2 regions of the Streptomyces sp. NBC_00385 genome follow, and region 1 is predicted to be linked to the other one. Evidence: riboswitches for the same ligand, from Rfam matches in the RefSeq annotation. Region 1 holds a riboswitch; the other holds the start of a gene.

Region 1 (10,942 bases):
CCGGGTCAGCTGCTTCCCGGTGGCCGCGTCGGTCCCCGTCACGTAGCCGACGTGGCGGCCCGCCGAGGCGGTCCGCGGGTCACCGGTCACCGGGATCGCGGCGGTGCCGCCCGCCGGAACGGTCACCGCGGTGGCTCCCAGGGTGAACGGGCCGCCCGCGTCGGTCAGCGTCAGGTCCAGCGTGACATCGGCGGAGCCGGTGTTGGTGAAGGTCAGGTCCTTCGTGACGGCGGCGTCGCCCGGCTCGTGGGGCCAGGTGTATTTGCCGAAGAAGAGCGATCCGGTGCCGCGGACCGTCGTGTGCACGGCGGCGGCGACGTCGACACGGCCGGTGCCCACCTCGTACGGCGAGTACCCCTCGTCCAGGCCCTTCGCCGTGCTCATCAGGTGTTCCTTGAGCTGTGCGCCGCTCCAGTCCGGGTGCTGCTGGGACAGGATCGCCGCTGCGCCGACGACGTGCGGGGTGGCCATCGACGTGCCGCTGAGGGTGCGGTAGAGGCCCTCGCCGCCGTCGGTCATGTCCTGTGAGCGGGGCGCGGTGATGTTCACGCCGGGCGCCGCGATGTCCGGCTTCATTCCGCCGGAATAGGCCAGTGGGCCGGTGCTGGAGAAGGACGCGAGCCGGTCATCCTTGTCCGTGGCGGCCACGGTCAGTGCGGAGGCGGCGGCGCCCGGGGCCGAGACGGTCTCCGGGCCCGCGTTGCCCGCTGCGATGACGAACAGCGTGCCGTACTGCGCGGACAGCGCGTCGACCGTCTGCGACATCGGGTCGCTGCCGTCCGTCGGATAGGAGTCGCCGAGGCTCATGTTGACGACGTCGGCACCGGACTCGGCGGCCCACTGCATGCACGCCATGACCCAGGAGTCCTGGCCGTAGCCCTCCGCGCCGCCGAGCACCTTGCCGACGAACAGGTCGGCGCCGGGGGCGACACCCTTGTTGTCGCCACCCGAGGCGGTGCCCGAGCCGACGATCGTGCCGGCCACGTGGGTGCCGTGGCCGTTGACGTCGGTGACGGTCTCACCCGGGACGAAGCTGACCGTGCCGTCGATCAGGCCGGCGAAGTCGGGGTGGTTGACGTCGATACCGGTGTCGAGGACCGCGACCTTGGCCCCCTTGCCGGTGTACCCGGCCGCCCAGGCCTCGGGCGCGCCGATCAGGGGCACGCTGTCCTTGAGGTTGACCTTCACCCGGCCGTCGAGCCACAGCTTGTCCACACCGGCTCCGAGCCTTGCGCCGCCCTGCGGCGCCACGGCGGTCCAGAACGTGTGGGCCTGCCGCTTCCCGGTGCTGAGCGCGGCACCGTGGATGCCCTTGAGGCTGCGGGTCAGCTTGCTGCCGCGCGGTGCCGTCGGCTCGACGGCCGAGCGGGACTTCGACGGGGTGTACGTCGCGATCAGCGGTACCGCTGCCGACTTCGCGTCGTCGTACCCCATCTCGATCAGGTCGGTGACGTTGAACAGCCGGCGGTCGAGCTTGCCGGCACCCAGCAGCGGTGCCGCCTCGTCCGGGACGACGAACAGGTCGCCCCTGACCTCCTGGATCTTCACGCCACCGACGGCGCTGTCCGGCCGGTCGACGTCAGCGGATTGTTTGCCGTCGGCCATCGTGGTGACGGTGACGACGTCGCCGGTGACCAGGGTGACCTTGTGGGTTGCCGAGGGCTTGCCGGGAACGGCGGGCCTGATCGGAGCGGCCTGTGCGGGCGCTTGCAGAGCGACGAGGCCCGACGCCAGAAGCGGCACAGCGGCGGCGGCCGAGATCAGCTGCCGGCGTCTGCGCCGGAAGGCGGAGGACTGAATGGGGGAGAACATGGCATCGGTCTATCTGTGGCGAACCCACGACGTGAAGGGCCGATGGCGGCAAGTCCTCGCCATGGCAGCGACTTGCCGGCGGAGAACGTCTGGAATGCGGGCAAGTCGCCCTCGGCACCCCTGTTCGCCGGTCGCGGGATGCCGCTGTCATGCCACGAACCTGCCGGACGACCGGCTCATCGTCCGGACCCGGGCGTGTGACCGGCGGCGTCCCTGAGCTCGCGCTTGAGGATCTTTCCGGTGGCATTGGTCGGCAGGGTGCCGAGGAACTCCACGATGCGGGGGTACTTGTAGCCGGCCATCTCCTGCTTGCACCAGGCGATCAGCCCGTCCTCGGTGAGCGTCGCTCCCGGGGTGCGGACCACGCACGCCTTGACCTCCTCACCATGGCGGTCGTGCGGCACTCCGATGACGGCCGCCATGCTCACGGACGGATGGGCGAGCAGCACTTCCTCGATCTCCCTCGGATACACGTTGAAGCCGCCGCGCAGGATCATGTCCTTGGCCCGGTCCACGATGGAGAACCACCCGTCGGCGTCGCGGCGGGCCAGATCCCCGGTGCGGAACCAGCCGTCGCGCATCACCTCGGCGGTCGCCTCGGGGCGGTTGTGGTACCCCTTCATGACGTTGTGGCCACGGACGACGATCTCGCCGATCGCGTCGGCGCCCCGTACCGGGACCCAGTCCCTGTCGACCAGGTCCACCTCCACGCCCCAGACCGGGCGCCCGATCGAGCCCGGGCGCACCTGCTCACCGCGTGGGACGAAGGTGGCCACCGGGCTGGTCTCCGAGAGGCCGTACCCCTCCAGGACCGTGACGCCGAAGCACTCGCTGAACCGGCGGTGGATCTCGACCGGCAGGGCGGAACCTCCCGACACGGCCAGCCGCAGGTTCGCGGCGATACGCGCGGGGTCCACGTCGGGTGCCTCGGCTTCGAGGAGGGCCCAGTACATCGTGGGCACACCCCCGAAGAACGTCACCGCGTGACGCTGCATCAGGGCCAGGGCGGACGGGGCGTCGAAGCGGGGCAGGAGTACCAGCGTCGCCTGCGAGGCGATGCCGGCGTTCATCTGAACGACCTGGCCGAAGGAGTGGAAGAGCGGCAGGGCGACCAGGTGTACGTCGTGCCCGGCCTCGCCGAACAGCTTGTGGCAGGTCAGTACGTTGAGCATCAGGTTGGAGTGGCTGAGTTCCGCGCCCTTGGGCTGTCCGGTGGTGCCGGAGGTGTACAGGATGACCGCCGTGTCGCCCGGCTCCGTGGCCACCGTCTCGAAGTCCGCGCTCCGGCCGGCCAGCGCCGCGGTCAGGGTTTCGGCGCCCTCGATGGGGGAGCGCCCGGTGGGGGCGGCGGTCATCAGGAGGAACTCTTCGCAGCCGGGGGTCGCGTGAAAACCGGACCAGCCCTCCCGGCCCATGGGAAGATCCGCGCCGCCCTCGAAGCAGAAGTAGGCCCTGGCCCCGGAGTCGGCCAGGTGATAGGCGATCTCACGGCTCTTGAGCAGCACGTTGAGCGGTACGACCACCGCGCCGGCTTTCAGGATCCCGTAGTAGACGACCGGGAACCACGCGATGTTGGGACAGGACAGGGCGACCTTGTCGCCCGGCCCGATGCCGCGTGAGCGCAGCAGACCGGCGACGCGCCGGGCAGCCGCGTCCAGCTCCGCGTACGTCGTGCTCTGGACGCCCAGCACGAGCGCCGTGCGGTCGGGCACGGTGCGGGCGCTGTTGTCCAGCAGGGTGGCGAGATTGAGCATGAGGTCTCCGTAGGGGGGTGCGTGCGGAGGCGCGGACATGCCGGCGGACGGTGCCGGGGCATGGCCGCGAAAGAGGAGCCATGAAATCGTTACTGGGAGTATTGTTATTAGGGCAGGGTGAGGCAAGGTGCGTGGGGGAGGGGATTCCGCAGCCGGAAGAGCCTCGGGGCCGTCGGCCGGAAGCCGTCAGCCGGCCGAGCCGACCGCCCTGGTGACGAGATCGACCAACGCGTCCACGAAGCGGGTGTCGGGCAGCTCCAGCTCGCCGATCAGCCGGAAGAGCAGGGGGGCGGCCACCAGGGTGGCGGCGGCCCGGACGTCGGTGTCGGGGGCGACGTCACCGCGGGCGATTCCGCGTTCCAGGACGCGCCTCGTCTCGCTCGTGATCCGCTCCGTGTACTCCGCGTACTGGCTGCGCGCCGCGCCCGCATCGGCCGATGCTCCGATGAGGCCGGCGAGCAGTCGGTCCGAACCCGGCAGCAGGTACGCCTCCAGCCGGGTGGTCAGCACGAAGCGGAGCTCGGCGCGGAAGTCGCCCAGGTCGGGCACCGACAGGATGCCGATGCGGGTCTCCGCGGCAGCGATGATCAGATCCTGTTTGGTGGGCCACCGCCGGTAGATGGCGGGCTTGCTCACCCCGGCCCGGGCCGCGACGACGTCCATCGTGACCGCCCCGATCCCCTGTTCGGTGACCAGGCCCACCACCGCGTCGAGCACGGCTCCGGTGACCCGTTCCTCGCGCGGTCGCCCCGGTCCCCGTACGGCCCCGCCGGCCTGCCTCTCCATCATGTGCAGAGCCTACGGCCCCGGCCGGTGCGGCCGGCCCGGCGGCCGTCACCTCGCGGTACTCCCTCATCAGGACGGGGTGCCGTCATCGGCATACGATGGGCCACCGGTGCCGAAAGGGGCGCAAAGTGGATGAATATCCCCTGATCGAGAACCACGGTCTGATCGGAGATCTGCAGACCGCGGCTCTCGTGACCACGGACGCGACGATCGACTGGTTCTGCTGTCCGCGCTTTGATTCACCCAGCGTCTTCGGCGCTCTGCTCGACCACCGCAAGGGCGGTCACTTCACCGTCCGGCCGGTCGCCGACACCTACACCAGCAAGCAGCTGTACCACCCCGACACGGCCGTCCTCGTGACGCGATTCATGACCGAGGCCGGCACCGGCGAGGTGGTGGACTTCATGCCGGTGACCGGGACGGCGGCGACGGACCGGCACCGTCTGGTCCGCATGCTGCGCTGTGTCCGGGGCAGCATGACGTTCGAAGGGGAGATCGCTCCCCGCTTCGACTACGGCCGCACACCGCACGAGCTGCACATTACGGAGCGCGGGGCCCTTTTCGCCTCACCGGACATGAATCTCGCCGTCCACACCGTCCGCGAGCCCCAGGACGAGCGGCTGCTGAACATCCTCGCGGGCGACAAAGACGTGCAGTTCACCCTGACCCTGCAAGCGGGCCAGCAGCGCGGCCTGATCATGGAGTCGTCCCCCGACGGGCCGCCGCACGAGGTCTCGGTGGCGGAGTTCGAGCAACTCTTCGACGAGACCGTCCAGTTCTGGCGCTCCTGGCTGGGCCAGTCCACCTACACGGGCCGGTGGCGGGAAGCGGTGGAACGTTCGGCCGTGACGCTGAAACTCATGACGTACGCGCCCACCGGCGCGCTGGTGGCGGCCCCCACGGCGGGCCTGCCCGAGCAACTGGGCGGAGAACGCAACTGGGACTACCGGTTCACCTGGATCCGTGACGCGTCGTTCTCGGTGTACGCGCTGCTGGGCCTGGGGTTCAGGGAGGAAGCCAGGGCGTTCATCGGCTGGCTGCACGACCGCGTGAAGGAAGAGGCCGGTCACGAAGGCGGCACCGGGCCGCTGAACATCATGTACCGCGTCGACGGCTCCTCGGACCTCGTCGAGGAGACCCTGGACCACTGGGAGGGCTACGGCGGATCCTCCCCGGTCCGCATCGGCAACGGAGCGGCGAGCCAGCTGCAACTGGACATCTACGGTGAGGCGCTCGACAGCATCTACTTCGCGCATCAGCACGGCATGCACCTGGACACGCGGGGCTGGGCCGCGCTGCACACCCTTCTCGACTGGCTGGTCGACCACTGGGACCAGCCGGGTGAAGGGCTGTGGGAGACCCGGGGCGGCCGGAAGGACTTCACCTACGGCCGTGTGATGTCCTGGGTCGCCTTCGACCGCGCCGTCCGCATCGCCACCGACGACGGCCGTCCGGCGGCCCGCGGCCGCTGGGTGGACGCGCGGGACACGATCTACCAGCAGGTGCTCAACCGGGGCTGGGACCCGAAGAAGAAGGCCTTCGTCCAGCACTACGGCGACGACGTCCTCGACTCGTCCCTGCTGCGCATGCCGACGGTCGGCTTCATCACGCCGGACGACCCCATGTGGAAGACCACGCTGGACGCGATGGAGCAGGAGCTGGTCAGCGACAGCCTCGTCTACCGCTACAACCCCGAGGCCTCACCCGACGGGCTGAGCGGCTCGGAGGGAACCTTCTCCCTCTGTACGTTCATGTATGTCGACGCCCTGGCGCGGGCCGGCCGCGTCGACCAGGCCCGGCTGGTCCTGGAGAAGATGCTCACCTACGCCAACCATCTCGGCCTGTACTCGGAGGAGATCGCCCTGACGGGACGTCAACTGGGCAACTTCCCACAGGCGTTCACGCATCTGGCACTGATCGACGCCGCGATCACGCTGGACGCGAGGCTCAACGCGGCGCGCGGGGGCACGGGCGCGCCGTGAGGCCCCCGCGCTCACCGTTGAACGTGGTGTCGTCCGGGTTCAGTCCGAGACCGGGGCCCCGGTCCGTCCGGTGACCGCCGCACCCGGGGCCGCGGTCACCGGACGACACTCTCCCCCGGTGCGAGCGGCCGTCCGCAGCGCAGGTTCCACCGTCCCGACCTGCCGCTGAGCTCCGTCACCGTCAGCGGTGCCACGTCCAGTCGCCAGAACGCCTGGGGCGGGAGGGCCAGAGCGTGGACGACGGCGGCCCGGATCACGGCAGGTTCGACCACCCCCAGGACCCGGCCCGAGCCGTCCCCGCGCGGCGTGTCGAGCCACGCGCCCACCCGGGCACAGAGCTCCATCAGCGACTCGCCCCCGTGCGGAGCGGCCGACGGATCCGCCAGCCAGGCCGCCACCCCGTCCGGTTCGTCCGTGCTCACCTCGGACAGCCGTGCACCGGACCAGCGTCCCATCTCCCAGTCCCGCAAGGCGTGTTCGGTGTCCGGTCGCAGCCCCAGCGCCTCCGCGGTGCCGGAGCACCGGAGGGACGGCCCCCGCAGCCACCGGTCCGCAGCCGGGACCGACCCGAAGGCGGCGGCAGCCCGGGCCGACCGGAGTCCGGAGCCGTCGACGGGGGCGTCACCGGCGAACCGGGCTTCGCGCAGTGCGGCGTTCAGCCCCGGTGAGATCAACATCACCCGTACCGTCATACCGGTCCTCAACTCCTTGAACTGTGGCCCCGTGGCCAAGCACACCATGGCATCCGTGGCTCTCCGGCCCACCCACGGGCACCATGGCGGCCGTCACGCCCAGGCGGTATGGTCGCGACGACACGACGAGGGTGTGACGGAAGTCCGGTGAGAATCCGGCACGGTCGCGCCACTGTGAACCCGTACCCGTACGGGAAGTCAGACCCAGCACCCTCGTCTCAGGCACCACGATCGGGACGCGTGTTCCCCCAGGAGGTTCTGCCATGGCACAGACTGCTGCCCCCGCCACGGTCACACCCGCCATCACCCCCATCTCACTGAAGGCCATTGCCCCTTGGGCGGTCTTCTTCGGCGTCCTCATGCTGATCCTGCTGTACTTCGTCGGCGCCGAGCAGGGTGCCACCGCGCTCATCTCGGGCGAAGGCGTGCACGAGTGGGTCCACGACGGCCGTCATCTCCTCGGTTTCCCCTGCCACTGATCCATCCGGCTGATCCAGGGGAATCCCTCATGAACTCCATATCTGTCAGAGCTCTGCTCGTTCGCGGCATGCTGGCCGGCCTCGTCGCGGGTGCGCTCGCGCTTGCGGTGGCGTACTTCCTCGGCGAGTCACGCGTCGACGCGGCCATCGCCCTCGAAGAGGCGCACAGCCACAGCCACGACCACGGCGGCGGCGAGGAACTGGTCAGCCGGGGCATGCAGGCCACCGGCGGCCTCGCCACCGGTGTACTCGTCTTCGGCGTCGCCGTCGGCGGCATCGCCGCACTCGTCTTCTGTTACGCGCTCGGCCGGTTGGGCCGATTCGGCCCCAGGGCGACCGCCGCGCTGATCGCGGGAGCCGCCCTCCTGACCGTGTACATCGTCCCGTTCCTGAAATACCCGGCGAATCCGCCGGCCGTCGGCAACCCCGACACCATCGGCAAACGCACCACGCTGTTCTTCCTGATGGTCGCGCTCAGCGTGCTGCTGGCGGTAGCCGCGGTGATCCTCGGCAGGCGGCTGGCTCCGCGCCTGGGCAACTGGAACGCCACCATCGCCGCAGCTGCCGGCTATGTGCTGGTCATCGGCCTGGCCTATGCCTTCCTGCCCTCCTTCAACGAGGTCGGGAAGGACTTCCCGGCGTCGCTTCTCTGGGAGTTCAGGCTGGCCACGCTCGCGGTGCAGGTCACTCTCTGGACGACCTTCGGGCTGGTCTTCGGCTATCTCACCGAACGGCTCCTGGTGCCGGGGCCGGACGCGGCGACGGCCACCGACGGCAGGACGAAGCGGCCGGCCACGGTGGCGGGCTGAAGTTCCGTCAGGGCCCGCCCGGGGAGACCGTCATCCCCGGGCGGGCCCTGCCGCGTGCGGAAGCCGGCTCACGCCTGCCCGGTGGAACCGTCCCAGTCGATCCGGTAGTACTTCAGCAGCGCGTCCTCCTTCACGAGGCGCATGCCCGCCGCGGCCATGACGTGCTGGGAGGCGATGTTGTCGAGGTCCGCGTCCCCGTGCACGCACGCGATGCCCTGGTCACGGGTGAACCGAAGAAGCGCACGGAGCGCCTCGGAGGCGTACCCCATGCCGCGCGCCGAAGGCACGAGTCCGTAGCCGACCGTGACGTGCCCGTTCTCGTCGGGCGCCCCGTGGAACCCGGCTCCGCCGATCAGCAGCCCGTCGTCGCGGCGCCTCACGTGGTACGAACCGTAGGGAGTCGGGTCGCCGGTGCCGGCACAGGTCTCCAGGAACCGCTGGGCCGCCCGCATCTCACCCGGCAGGGGAAAGTCAGGAGCCCAGCGTGCACCCTCGGCCGGCCTGCCCGCCGCCACCTGCTCGGCCTCGGCGAGGGTCATCGGGGACAGGATCAGCCGTGGTGTGCCGAGTGGAGTCATGCCCTGTGAGGTATCACGCGGCCCTGCCGGGCCGCACCCGGATATCCGGGTGCGGCCCGGTGTGTGCGGCGGTCAGGCACCACCGGCCGGGGTGAAGTCCCCGGACAGGGCGGCGGCCATCCGCAGCTGGGTGTCCGCCTCGGACTGCCGGCCCTGGCGCTCCAGCGTGCGGCCGAGCATGAGCCGTGCGTACTGCTCCACCGGGTCGAGTTCCAGTACCGCGCGCAGCTCCGTCTCGGCCCGGACGAGCCGTGCCGAGTGGTAGTAGGCCCGGGCCAGCAGCAGCCGGGGCGCGACCTGGTCCGGCACCTCCTCGACGAGTCCGCCAAGGATCCTGGCCGCCGTCGCGTACTCCTTCGACCCGAAGAACAGCTGCGCGCGGTCCCAGCGCTCGGCGGCGGTCCCGAACTCGTAGTAGGTGTCGCTCATGTGACCTCCTCGGTCGACGGTGCCGCCGGGCCGCTCCCGTACGTATCCACCCGCCACAACACCGACGGGTGGTTTAACATTCCACTAAATATTCGGCGTGGGTGCCACCCGCCCGGAGCCGCACGGGAATAGGTTGACCGCCATGAGCAATCTCGATCGCCAGGCCGCACTCTCCGTCTGCGGAGGGCGGGGTTTCGTCGTCGCCGAACCCGTACGTGAACTTCTCACCCCGCGCCATGTCCGGCTCGGCGAGTCCACCGAGGTCCGCAGACTGCTGCCCAATCTGGGCCGCCGCATGGTCGGAGCCTGGGCCTTCGTCGACCACTACGGCCCCGACGACATCGCGGACGAACCCGGGATGCAGGTGCCGCCGCACCCCCACATGGGCCTGCAGACGGTCAGCTGGCTGCACGAGGGCGAGGTCCTGCACCGCGACAGCCTGGGCAGTCTGGAGACGATCCGCCCGCGCGAGCTCGGCCTGATGACATCGGGCCGTGCGATCAGCCACTCGGAGGAGAGCCCCCGGCCGCACGCCGCTCTGCTGCACGGCGCCCAGCTCTGGGTCGCCCTGCCCGATGCCCACCGCACCGTCGAGCCGCACTTCCAGCACCACAAGGACCTGCCGACCGTGACCGCCCCCGGCCTCACGGCCACGGTGATCCTCGGCACCCTCGACGACGCCACCTCGCCCGGCACCGCGTACACCCCGATCGTCGGCGCCGACCTCGCCCTGAGCAGCGGAGCCGAGGCCCGCCTCCCGCTGGACCCCGACTTCGAGTACGCCGTGCTGTCGATGTCCGGCGAGGCGGAGGTCGACGGCGTGCCTGTCCTGCCCGGCTCGATGCTCTACCTCGGCTGCGGCCGTTCCGAGCTCCCTCTGCGTGCCACGTCGGACGCGGGGCTGATGCTCCTGGGTGGCGAGCCCTTCGAGGAGGAGATCGTCATGTGGTGGAACTTCGTGGGCAGAACCCAGGACGAGATCACGCAGGCCCGGGAGGACTGGATGAGCGGTGATCGGTTCGGCGCCGTACGCGGCTACGACGGTGCGCCGCTCCCGGCTCCGGCGTTGCCCCCTGTGCCCTTGAAGCCACGGGGGCGTGTGCGCTGAGCTGCGGGTTCTTGCAGATTCACGGGTTTCGAGGCGTGCCCGACCGTGCCTGCGTCGCCCTCTGGGAGGGGGAGGTCTGGAAGCGGCTGAGAGTGCCTCAGGGGCAGGCTTTCCGCTGGACCGGCGTTCCCGTCTGTGCCCCCGTCCGACCTCGTGTGCCGGGGCGGCTGCTGACTCAATGCTGACTATTGAGAGCGCGTCAGGTGTTGTGGCTGCTGCTTGGGCCGGCCGGGGGGCTGGAGCGACTACGCGTGAAGGTCGATGAGTCGTGACGTTGTGGTCCGGTCGAGCCACCCACGAGCTGTCGCAGCAGGAAGAGCCGGCCACGGCCGGCAGGCTCAACTCGTATGTGCGCCGCACGCTGCGACGTGCCGCGGGAATAGGGGCGGTCGGCCCGACGAAGAGCGACCCGTTCCGCACTGACCAGAAATGACGGCGCTCGGTTGCCCCCGAACCCGCTGAATCAGCCCACCACTACGAGATCCTGCAGGCGAGCGAGTCGTCCTGCACGGT
Region 2 (10,942 bases), 8.2 Mb from region 1:
CCCCGCGGCAGCAGGGCTACGCCGGCGCCGCCAGATGCGGAGTGCTGTCGTCATCGAGGAACTCGACGACCGCGAGGACGAACAGGGCACACAGGGCGATCCACACCGTGACCAGGCCCGTCGGCCGGTCCCAGGCCAGCAGCACCGCGACGGCCATCACGACCACCGTCCAGTTCAGCGGCCGCCTCGCCCGGTGCACCCACCGGCCGACCGGGCCGCCGGTGAATCCTGCCGCGTCCCGTACGGCCCCGATGCCACCGCTCCACATCGCCATGACCCGGCCCGCCGCGCGGCCGCTGCCCGTGAGCCAGGCGGCGAGCGCCACCAGCGCGCCGACGGTCACCACCAGCCGGACCCCGGCGCGCAGATAGCCGGCCAGCGTGTCGAACACCGCCCCCGCCGCAGGCTGGGAGACGTCCGGGGGGAGGCTGTCGAGGTAGAACGCGCGCCCTGCCCACAGCCCGAGCCCGAGCAGCGCGGCCCCCACCGCCACGGCCAGCGCCGCTGTGACCAGCGCCCGTCGGCGGCGCACCGCCAGCAGCACCCCGCCCGCCGCCACCACCAGCGTGAACACGGGCAGCCAGAAGCCGAGGAGTTCGAGGGCTCTGAAGCCCTTCTTGGCCTTGCCGACCGAGTCCGAGGTGAGGAGGGTGAAGTCGGTGTGGATCTCGGGAATCTTCTCGGCGACCGTCAGACCGCGGTCGACGAGGCGCTGCTTCACCCGGTCGATGACCGGGGCGAGGTCCAGGGTCACGGTGTCGCCGGCCAGCTTGACCGCGCCACCGCCCTCGCCGGTCAGGGCCTTCACGACGGAGGCGTGGGCGCGCCTGTTGAGGTCGCTCCACACCCGTTCGAAGGCGTCGCTGGTGACGAAGCGCTCCACGGTGCCGTGCACGAAGTTCGTGACGCCCGTGGTGAGCGGGCCTCCGAGCTTCTCCAGGGCCTTGTCCACCACGGGCCGGTCGGCGGGTGCGACGTCCGCCAGCAGCGCGTCGACGTCCAGATGGGTCATGACGGCGGCGGTGACGCGTGCGGTCACCGCCGCCTGCACATCGGGGTCGGAGGCCAGCGGCTCCATCATGTCCACATAGCGGTCCGTGTCCCCGGCTACGCCGCTCGCCCAGCTCGACAGGACGCTCAGCGGGGTGAGCACGGCCGCCACCAGGATCAGCAGGACCGCGAAGAACGAACGCAGACGCAGCCGTGAGCGAGCCGGGGCGCGTTCCTCCAACTGCGCCACCCGGGCCCGCAGGGCTTCCAGTTCGGCGTGCTCGTCCTGTGCCGCGGGCTGATCGGGGTGCCGTTCCATGAACCAAGGGGATGTCCTGTCCGCCCGTACAGCGCGGCGGATTGCTGCAAACAGGTGAGGGGCGGCCGCCGGGCCGTCGTCGTGCCGGGCCTCGTCGGGCGACGGGGAGTCCGGTCCGGACACCGGCCCGTGGAGTGTCCTGGACGATTCCTGATCGTTCCCGGTTTTATGAAGACCATTTTCGACAGTGCCCACACATCGGAAGCCGGGACCGGGCCGGTCACCGGTCCGCTCAGCACCGTGCTCCTGGGTCCGGACGCCCGCCGGGAGCACGGCTTCTGGCGCCGGCTCGTCGCCACCGAGCCGTTCCGCCGGCCGCTCTGGCCGCCTCCCGGCCCCACGCCCGACGAACGCCTCGCCCTGGCCCACGCGCGGCTGCGCACGCTCAACAGCGCACTGGACAGCGCCGCCCGGCCCGCCGCCGACCCCCGCGCCCTGGCCGCACTGCACGAGTGGCTCGCCCCGGTGGACCCGGCGTTCGCCACAGTCGCGGGCATCCACTACAACCTGTTCCTGGGCAGCCTTCTGGACCACGACGCCGACCGCCCCCGTGATCTGTCGGACTTCCTCGGGCTGCGACGGATCGGCACCTTCCTCTGTACGGAGGTGGCGCACGGCAACGACGCCGCCGCCATCGAGACGACCGCCACCTACGACCGCGGACGGGACGGGTTCGTGCTGCACACCCCGCACGCCGGCGCACAGAAGTTCATGCCCAACACCAGTCCGGCCGGCGGCCCCAAGTCGGGTCTGGTCGCTGCCCGCCTGATCGTGGACGGCCGTGATCAGGGGGTCTTCCTGCTGCTGGTGCCGCTCACGGACGCGTCCCGGGCCCTGCCCGGAATCCGGGTGCGCCGGCTTCCCGCACGGATGGGCAGTCCGGTCGACCACTGCCTGACCTCCTTCGACCAGGTCTTCGTGGACCGCGGGGCACTGCTCGGCGGCGCGCAGGGGCGGGTCGGCGACGACGGGGTGTTCCGCAGCGGCACCGAGGGACGCAGGCGCCGCTTCCTCACCTCGATCGGGCGGGTCACCACCGGCCGGATCTGCATGAGCGCCAGCGCGGTCGGCTCCGCCCGCACCACCCTGGCCGTCGCCGTCCGCTACGGCGGCCATCGCTTCGTCTCGGGGGGCCGCGCGGCGCCCCCGGTGCCGGTGGTGGCCCACCGCAGCCACCACGGTCCGCTCGCCGAGGCCATGGCCACCGTCTTCGCGATGAGCCTGCTGCACCGGCGCGTACTCGACCGTTGGGAGAAGGCGGCGGCCCGGCCGCCCGCGGAGCGGGAGGCGGACGAGCGGCTGGTCGACATCGCCAAGGGGTGGATCACCTGGCAGGCCCGGTCCGTGATCGTCGAATGCCGGGAGCGGTGCGGCGCCCAGGGGCTGCTGGAGAACAACGGGATGACCGAACTCGTCACCGGGATCGAGGGCGCCATCACCGCCGAGGGTGACAACCTGGCCATTCACTCCCGGGCGGCGGCCGGACTCCTCCTCGACGCGTCACGGGCCCCGCAGGAGGAACCGGCCGCCGGCGCCACGGGCGGTGACCTCGCCGACCTCCGGTTCCTCGGCCGCCTCCTGGACGAGGTGGAGCGCATCTGGTTCGCCCGGGCGGCGGCACGGATGGCGCGGGCGGCGGACGGTGGCCCGCTGGAGCGCTGGAACGCGGCATCCGGGCCCGCGCTGCGGGGGGTCGAGGCCCATGGGTACCGGCAGGCGGCCCACGCGTACGAGAACGCGCTCGCGGCGCTGCCCGGCGGCGAGGCCCGCGAGCGGCTGGACGAACTGGCCCGGCTGTTCGCGCTGCGCTGGGTCGCACACAACAGCGGGGACCTGCTCGCGGCCGGCCACCTGACCCCCGGTCAGGTAGACGGACTGAGTGATGCCACCGAACAGCTCGTCACCGCGGTCAGCGGCCATCTGCCGGAACTGGCCGCGTCCTTCGCGCTGCCCGGTGAGCTGCTTGCCGACTGGCCCATCACCGGAGCCCGCTACACCGACGCCTACGACGATCCGGGCGCCTCCTGGCACATCGCCGCGGCCCCGGAAGCCACCGGTCCGCGCACCCCCGGTGACGAATCGGTTCACCGCAACGCGTGACCGGTACCGGGCCGCCCCGGAACGGTGGGGTGGCCGGGGCGGTGCGCGGCACGCCGCCCCGGCCACCGCACCGCCCCGCACCGCCGCTGAGCTGCGCGGAGGCTCGTGGTAGCGTGCCCGGAGCCAGTCGAACTCCACGTAGGGGTCAGGGAATCCGGTGCGAATCCGGAACTGACGCGCAGCGGTGAGGGGGACGGGCGGGGCCACGGCCACTGGGAGACCCACGGTTTCCCGGGAAGGCGTCCCGTCCGCATGAACCCGAGTCCGAAGACCTGCTGGCACCCGCGGTCCGGCACCGGGCCGCGGAACTCCGTACGGGCCCCGCGCATGGGCCCAGAGACGCCGAGGTACTCCGTGCCGCCCATAGCCGGCCCCGCCCGCTCCGCCGCCCTGCTCACCGCCGCCCTGATCCTGCTGACGGCCTGCGGCGGCGGCAAGGACAGCACCGCAGCCAAGTCCGGCAAGGCCGACGGCTATCCGGTCACACTGAGGAACTGCGGACGGACCGTCACCGTGGACGCCGCGCCGAAGCGCGCCGTACCGGTCGACCAGGGATCGACCGAGATCCTGCTCTCGCTCGGTCTCGCCGACCGGCTGGCCGCCACGGCCACCTGGACCGACCCGGTGCTGAAGGGCCTGGAGAAGGCCAACGCGGGCGTCCCGAGGATCTCCGACAACCGCCCCTCGTCGGAGAAGGTCCTGGACCGGGAGCCCGACTTCGTCAGCGCCTCCTTCGAATCGACCCTCGCCAAGGGCGGTGTCGCACCGCGCGAGCAGTTCGAGAAGCTGGGCGTCCCCACCTACGTCTCGCCCGCCGACTGCACCGCCAAGGACAACAGCATGGACGGCGACGGAGTCCGCACCGGCGCCCTGACCATGGACAGCGTCTACGCCGAAGTGCGCGAACTGGCCCAGGTGTTCGGCGTTCCCGAGCGCGGCGAGAAACTCGTCGCCGGGCTGCGCGCCCGGGTACGGAAGGCGACGAGCGGCATCGACGCCTCCGGGGCCTCGCTGCTGTACTGGTTCGCCAACTCCGAGGCCCCGTACCTGGCCGGCTGCTGCGGTGCGCCCGGCATCATCACCCGGGAACTCGGCGCGAAGAACGCCTTCGACGACACTCACGAGGAATGGCCGCAGATCAACTGGGAGACGGTCGCCGACCGCAACCCGGACGTACTGGTCATCGGCGATCTGACCCGCAAGTCGCAGACCGCCGAGAGTGCCGCGAAGAAGATCGCCTTCCTGGAGTCCAACCCCGTCACGAAGAACATGGACGCCGTCCGGCACAAGCGCTACGTGCTGCTCAGCGGCCAGGCGATGAACCCGACCATCCGGACCGTCGAGGGCGTGGAGCGCGTGGCCGCAGCCCTGCGCACCTTCGGGCTCGCGGGGTGACGGACACCGAACAGGCCGCGGTACAGCGCGAGGACACGGCCGCGCGCACCGGGCCCGGCCTCCGGCGCGTCCGCGGTATCCGCGAAGGCCTCCTGTGGACCGGTGGGCTCCTGCTGCTCGCCCTGTCCGTCGCCGTCGCCGTCACGATCGGCCCGGCCCGGATCTCCGTCGCCGACGTCTGGTCCGCGGTCGCCTCCCACCTCGGCGCGGGCGAGTCGCGGCTCAGCCCGATCCGCGACGGCATCATCTGGAACCTGCGCATGCCGCGCACCCTGCTCGCCGCCGTCTGCGGCGCGGGGCTCGCGGTCTGCGGCACGGTCATGCAGTCGCTGCTGCGCAACCCGCTCGCCGACCCGTTCGTCCTCGGGGTCTCCTCCGGAGCCTCGACCGGCGCCGTCGTCGTGGTCGTCCTCGGGGTCGGCGGGGGAGCGGTCTCCCTGTCGGCCGGGGCGTTCATCGGGGCCCTGTGCTCCTTCGCCCTGGTCATGCTGCTCAGCCACACCCTCGGCGGCAGCACCGACCGGGTCGTCCTGTCCGGCGTCGCGGCCATGCAGCTCTTCTCCGCGCTCACCTCCTTCGTCGTGATGACCGCCGCCGACGCCGAACAGACCCGAGGCGTGCTGTTCTGGCTGCTGGGCTCGCTCGGCGGCGTCGGCTGGAGCGATGTGTGGATCTGCTCCGCCGTGCTCGCAGTGACCCTGCTGATCTGCCTCGGCCACGCCCGTACGCTCGACGCCTTCGCCTTCGGCCAGGACGCGGCGGCCACCCTCGGCGTCCACGTCGGCCGTACCCGGATCGTCCTGCTGTGCACGACCGCACTGCTGACCGCCGCTCTCGTGAGCTCCGCCGGTGCCATCGGGTTCGTCGGGCTGGTGCTGCCGCACGCGGCCCGGGCGCTCACCGGCTCCGGGCACCGCAGACTGCTGCCGGTGACCGCACTCGCCGGGGCCGTGTTCCTGGTCTGGGTCGACACCCTCGCCCGGACCGTTCTCGATCCGCAGGAGGTACCGGTGGGAGTCGTCACCGCACTGATCGGGGTCCCCGCCTTCGTGCTGGTCCTCCACCGCACCCGGCGGACCCCGTGACCCGGGCCGTCCCCGGCGGCCTGCGGGCCGACCGGGTCAGCAGGGAGGCGGGCGGCCGCCTCATCCTGGACGGTGTCTCGCTCGCACCGCCGCCCGGCGCCACCATCGGGCTGATCGGCCCGAACGGCTCCGGGAAGTCCACCCTCCTGCGGATCCTGGCCGGGGTCCTCGCCCCGGACGCGGGCCTGGTCACCCTCGACGGCGATCCGCTGACCGCGGTCGGCCGACGCACCGTGGCCCGGCGCGTTGCCGTGGTCGACCAGCACGCCGTCACCCAGGTCGAGCTCAGCGTCGTGGACGTCGTACGCCTGGGCCGCATCCCGCACCGCCGTGCCTGGTCGGCGCCGACGGCGGCCGACGAGAGGGCGGTGCGCGAGGCTCTGGAGCGGACCGGTCTCGCGGAACGCCGCGACCAGTCCTGGCACACGCTGTCCGGCGGTGAACGCCAGCGCGTCCAGATCGCCCGCGCGCTCGCCCAGCAGCCGCGCGAACTGCTCCTGGACGAACCGACCAACCATCTGGACATCCAGCACCAGCTCGAACTGCTGGCCCTGGTCACCGCGTTGCCGCTCACCGCTGTCGTCGCCCTGCACGATCTCAATCTGGCCGCGATGTTCTGCGACCGGATCGTGGTGATGGACGGGGGAAAGGCCGTCGCGGGCGGCACTCCGGCGGAAGTGATCACGGAGAAGCTCATCGCCGACGTCTACCGGGTACGGGCCGTCGTGACCCCGGACGGACCGCAGGGGCGGCCCTCGGTGCGCTTTCGTCCGGGGCGGCCCGAGGTTCCCGCGGCGTCCGCGTCGGTCTGAGGCGCTCCGCCGCGGGGTTGCCCCCGCCGCGGAGCGCGAGGGGCGGACCCCGGTGCGGGGCCCGCCCCTCGCGGTGCGGTACGGCCGTCCGGCGCGGTGTGCCGGGGGTCAGCGGTGCCGGCCCTGGCCGAACTCGCCGCCCGTGTCCTTGCCGCCCATGTCCTTGCCGCTCTTGCTGGTGCCGTCCGCGTAGTCGATCTGCTCCTTGCGCAGCTCGGCGGAGACTTCCTTCTGCTCGGTCACCTTCTTCGTTTCCATCCGCACCCGCTCGACCGGCACGGTCTCCTTGCGCATCGTGGCGCGTTCGGCGTGCAGGGTGACCTCCACGTCCTGCTCGGTGATGTCGGACCGGTCGGCCGCCTTGTCGCCCGGACGGAGCGGTTCACGGACCACGCGCACCTCTTCGTGCGTGACGGGCACGGTCCGGGTGACGTTCTCGGTGACGACGTACTTGTGGAGACGGGCCTTGCCGCTCTCGTACTCCTCGGTGCCGATGTGCAGCTGTTCCTCGGAGCGGATCAGTTCCTCCTTGCCGCTGAGGTCGGCGCTGGAGCGTTCCGCTCCCGCACCGGCTCCGACCAGCGGACGGGACGTGCCCGAGGTTTCGGTGTCGCGGTGCCTGCCGGTCCCGGTGCCCGCACCGGCCATGCCGGCCGACGTGGTCCTGTCGGTCGTGCGGCCCGTGCCCGCGGCGCCCATGGCCCCGGCCCCGGCTGCCGCGCCGGCTCCGGCCGCGCCCATGGTGCCCGTGCCGGTCGTGGTCGGTGCGTCGGCACTCGTGGTGCCGGCGGCCCCGGCGCGGTCACCGAGGTTGGCCTTGGTATTCCGGCTCAGGCCGTAGTGCCGGTAGAGCTCTTCCTCCTCGGAGACGGACAGATGGGCGTCCGCGTCCACCCGGGGGGCTTCCTTCACCCGGTCCTTCGGATGCGAGATGTGCAGGTCGGAGCCCACGCGACGGGCTCCGGCGAGGGGCACGAAACTCTCCTTCATACCGAACAGGCCGGTCTTCACCGTGATCCAGTCCGGCCGGCCGGTGTTGTCGTCGACATACACCCGCCCCACGTTGCCGATCTTCTCGCCCTCGGTGTCGTACACCGTCAGGCCGTCGAGCTCTCCGGAATCCGTGAAACCGTCAGCGGCTCCCATGACCGATTCCTCCTCGCCCGGGCGCGTCCTGTGGGTGGGTCCAGCAGGGGAGGCGCGTCCGGATTCCATCGCGCCTCACCCGGATGGGCGCTGCAACCGCCCGGCCGACGGACGCCGGCCGCCGTACCCGCCCCACGTCGGTGCAGGCCCCGTGCGATGCGGCTGTGGGGCTGCCGGCCCGATTAGGCCAATCGAGTGAACGGGGGCGGGGAGGTCACGTGGGCCCGCCCACCGGAGGGCCGGGCGGAACGGCCGCACCGTGCGGCACCCGGAACGGACCGCGTTCTCCGCCTTCACCCGGCATCGGACCCGCCCTCGTCGGGCGCCCGCACTCCACCGCCTCTGAACAGGCCGTTCCCACCGGGGGCGAATTTCCGGGAAACCCTTGACACCCGCTGGGGGTGCCCGCATCCTTTCGCCAGAAATCGCAACGGCGTTGCGATTTCCGCACCGGAAGATCGATGACGTGGACGAAGGAGGCCCGGCCCATGGCTGAGCACGGCACGGACACCACCACTCCGGCTCCGGCCGGACAGCAGGCCCCCGCCGTGCTGCAGACCGTGGACCGGGCCCTGCTCGTGCTGCTCACGTTCACCGAGCAGCGCCCCGAATGGGGCGTCAGCGAACTGGCCCGCCACCACGGCTGGGACAAGGCCGTCGTGCAGCGCCTGCTCACCACCCTGAGCGCGCGCGGCTTCCTGCTCTGCGACGACAACAGCCGCCGCTACCGCCCGGGTCCCGCCCTGTCCCGGCTGGCCCGGGTCAGCGAGCACAGCGGAGTACTGTCCTCGATCTCCCGCCCGATACTCGCCCGGCTGCTCCGCGAGACCGGCGAGAGCATCGTCCTCAACGTCCCGCACGGCGGCAGCTACCGCTGCGAAGCCGCCGTCGACGGCACCGGGCCCGTCCGCTACACCGCGATCATCGGCGCGGTCATGCCCGGCCACGCCGGAGCGTCCGGGCACACGATCTTCGCGTACCACCCCGAGCGCGAGATCCGGCAGATGTTCGGCGCCACCGGACTGACGCGCTTCAACGACCGCACCATCACGGACCTGGACGCCCTGCTCGCCTGCTACGCGCAGGTCCGCGCCGACGGCTACTGCATCAGCCACGGCGAGTACGACGAAGCGGTGACCGCGGTCTCCGCCCCCGTCTTCCAGGGGGACGGCGTCCCCGCCTCCCTCACCGTCATCGGCCCGTCCCACCGCGTGGAGCGGGCCGCCGACACCCTCGTGACGCTGGTACGCGCCGGAGCGGCGGAGATCACCGCCGCCCTCGGCGGCTGAGCCCGCGCGCCCCGAACCAACCCGCCCCACCGCGGCCCTCCCGCGCCGCCGGCCTGCCCCGGCCCCGCCCGGCCGCCCACCCACCGGGGACACACCGAGATCCCCGCCCTGCTCACCGAAGGGGGTGCCCCATGGCGCACCACGTCTCCGCGCCGCACCCTGCCCCGCCGCCGCCGGGTCCCGAAGAGCCCCGGTCGCATCCGAGGGCGACGGAACCCGTCCTGCTGGTCATCCTCGTCGTGCTCTCCGCCGTCGGCGCCGTCATCGGCATCGATCTCGTCTCCAAGCTGGGAATCTCCGCCAACACCTCGGTCGTCGGTGCACTCGTCGCCATGCTGATCGGACGCATTCCCCTCGGCTTCCTGCGCCGGATGCGTTCCGTACACCGCCAGAACCTGGCCCAGAGCGCCATCTCCGCCGCGACCTTCGCCTCGGCGAACGCGCTGCTCACCTCCGTAGCCGTCCCGTACGTCTTCGGCCGCGAGGACCTGGTCTGGCCGATGCTCGCCGGCGCCTTCATCGGCCTCCTCGTGGACGCCTGGGTCCTCTACCGGGCCTTCGGCTCCCGGCTGCTGCCGGCCGACGCCGCCTGGCCGCCCGGCACCGCCGCCGCCGAGACGATCAAGGCCGGCGACCGGGGAGGACGCCGCGCCCTGATCCTGGCCGGCGGCACCGCGGTCGGACTCGCCGGGACGCTCTTCAGCCTGCCGCTCTCCGCCGCCGGTGTGGCCTTCCTCGGCAACGTCTGGGCGCTGATGATGTTCGGCATCGGCCTGATGCTGCGCCAGTACAGCCCCGACGTCTTCCACACCGATCTCGGCGCCGGCTACATCCCGCACGGCGTCATGGTCGGCGCCGGGATCGTCGCACTCGGCCAGGCCGTCCACCTGCTCATAGGCCGACGCGAACGCAAGCGGAAGGAAGCCGCCGCGGAGGCCTCCAGCGTCGCGACCGTCCAGGACACGGACCCGACCACCGCCTACACCGTCGACGAACGGGCCCTGCGGACCTCCCTGATCCGCGGCTTCGCGCTCTTCACCGGGGGAGCGGTCGTCCTCGCCGTCCTCGGCGGCCTGATCGGGGACATGAGCCCCCTCGGCATCGTCGGCTGGGTCCTGTTCGCCGCCTTCGCGGCCCTGGTCCACGAACTGATCGTCGGCCTGGCCGCCATGCAGTCCGGCTGGTTCCCGTCCTTCGCCGTCACCCTGATCTTCCTCATCCTGGGCCTCGCCATCGGCATCCCGTCCGTGCCGCTCGCCCTGCTGGTCGGATACGTGTCCGCCACCGGCCCCGCCTTCGCCGACATGGGCTACGACCTCAAGGCCGGCTGGCTGCTGCGGCGCGAGCACCGTCCCTGGGACGCGTTCGAGCGCGAAGGCCGCCGCCAGCAGTTCATGGCCGCCCTCATCGGATTCGCCGTCGCCCTCGTCGTCGTCGCCCTCGCCTGGCGCTCCTACTTCGGACAGGGACTCATCCCACCCGTCGCCAAGGTGTACGCCGACACCATCAAGAGCGGGCTCAGCGACCCGGACGCGGTACGCACCATGCTGCTCTGGGCCATTCCCGGCGCGGCCATCCAACTGCTCGGCGGCACCCGGCGGCAGATGGGCGTCATGCTCGCCACCGGTCTGCTCATCCTCACCCCGCAAGCCTGCTGGCTCGTCCTCGGCGCCCTCGTCGTCCGGGTCGGCTACCGGAAGCTGCGCGGTCCCGCCGCCGACGAGGAACTCAACCTGGTCGGCGCCGGACTCATCGCGGGCAGCTCGCTCGGCGACTCGGCCCAGATCCTCAAGACCTGACGGCTGC

Evidence for each region. A riboswitch is a leader RNA that binds a small molecule or an ion and turns the genes downstream of it on or off. The one in region 1 is predicted to bind cobalamin.
Region 2: it holds a riboswitch for cobalamin, as region 1 does, so the genes downstream of both, OG959_RS37085 (ABC transporter substrate-binding protein) here and OG959_RS00965 (CbtB domain-containing protein) in region 1, are expected to answer to the same signal.

The regions. Positions count from the first base shown of each region.
Region 1 is NZ_CP107951.1:209,139-220,080, reverse strand. Features, by position in the region: gene OG959_RS00990 (S8 family peptidase) at 1-1,812, opposite strand, end outside; gene OG959_RS00985 (long-chain-fatty-acid--CoA ligase) at 1,989-3,566, opposite strand; gene OG959_RS00980 (TetR/AcrR family transcriptional regulator) at 3,753-4,355, opposite strand; gene OG959_RS00975 (glycoside hydrolase family 15 protein) at 4,481-6,334, shown strand; gene OG959_RS00970 (histidine phosphatase family protein) at 6,430-7,026, opposite strand; adenosylcobalamin (AdoCbl) riboswitch at 7,151-7,244, shown strand; gene OG959_RS00965 (CbtB domain-containing protein) at 7,290-7,505, shown strand; gene OG959_RS00960 (CbtA family protein) at 7,535-8,314, shown strand; gene OG959_RS00955 (GNAT family N-acetyltransferase) at 8,383-8,892, opposite strand; gene OG959_RS00950 (tetratricopeptide repeat protein) at 8,965-9,321, opposite strand; gene OG959_RS00945 (pirin family protein) at 9,464-10,429, shown strand; gene OG959_RS00940 (ATP-binding cassette domain-containing protein) at 10,941-10,942, shown strand, end outside.
Region 2 is NZ_CP107951.1:8,396,129-8,407,070, forward strand. Features, by position in the region: gene OG959_RS37075 (hypothetical protein) at 17-1,309, opposite strand; gene OG959_RS37080 (acyl-CoA dehydrogenase family protein) at 1,478-3,409, shown strand; cobalamin riboswitch at 3,517-3,703, shown strand; gene OG959_RS37085 (ABC transporter substrate-binding protein) at 3,764-4,804, shown strand; gene OG959_RS37090 (FecCD family ABC transporter permease) at 4,882-5,889, shown strand; gene OG959_RS37095 (ABC transporter ATP-binding protein) at 5,886-6,701, shown strand; gene OG959_RS37100 (PRC and DUF2382 domain-containing protein) at 6,810-7,847, opposite strand; gene OG959_RS37105 (IclR family transcriptional regulator) at 8,336-9,136, shown strand; gene OG959_RS37110 (OPT/YSL family transporter) at 9,268-10,935, shown strand.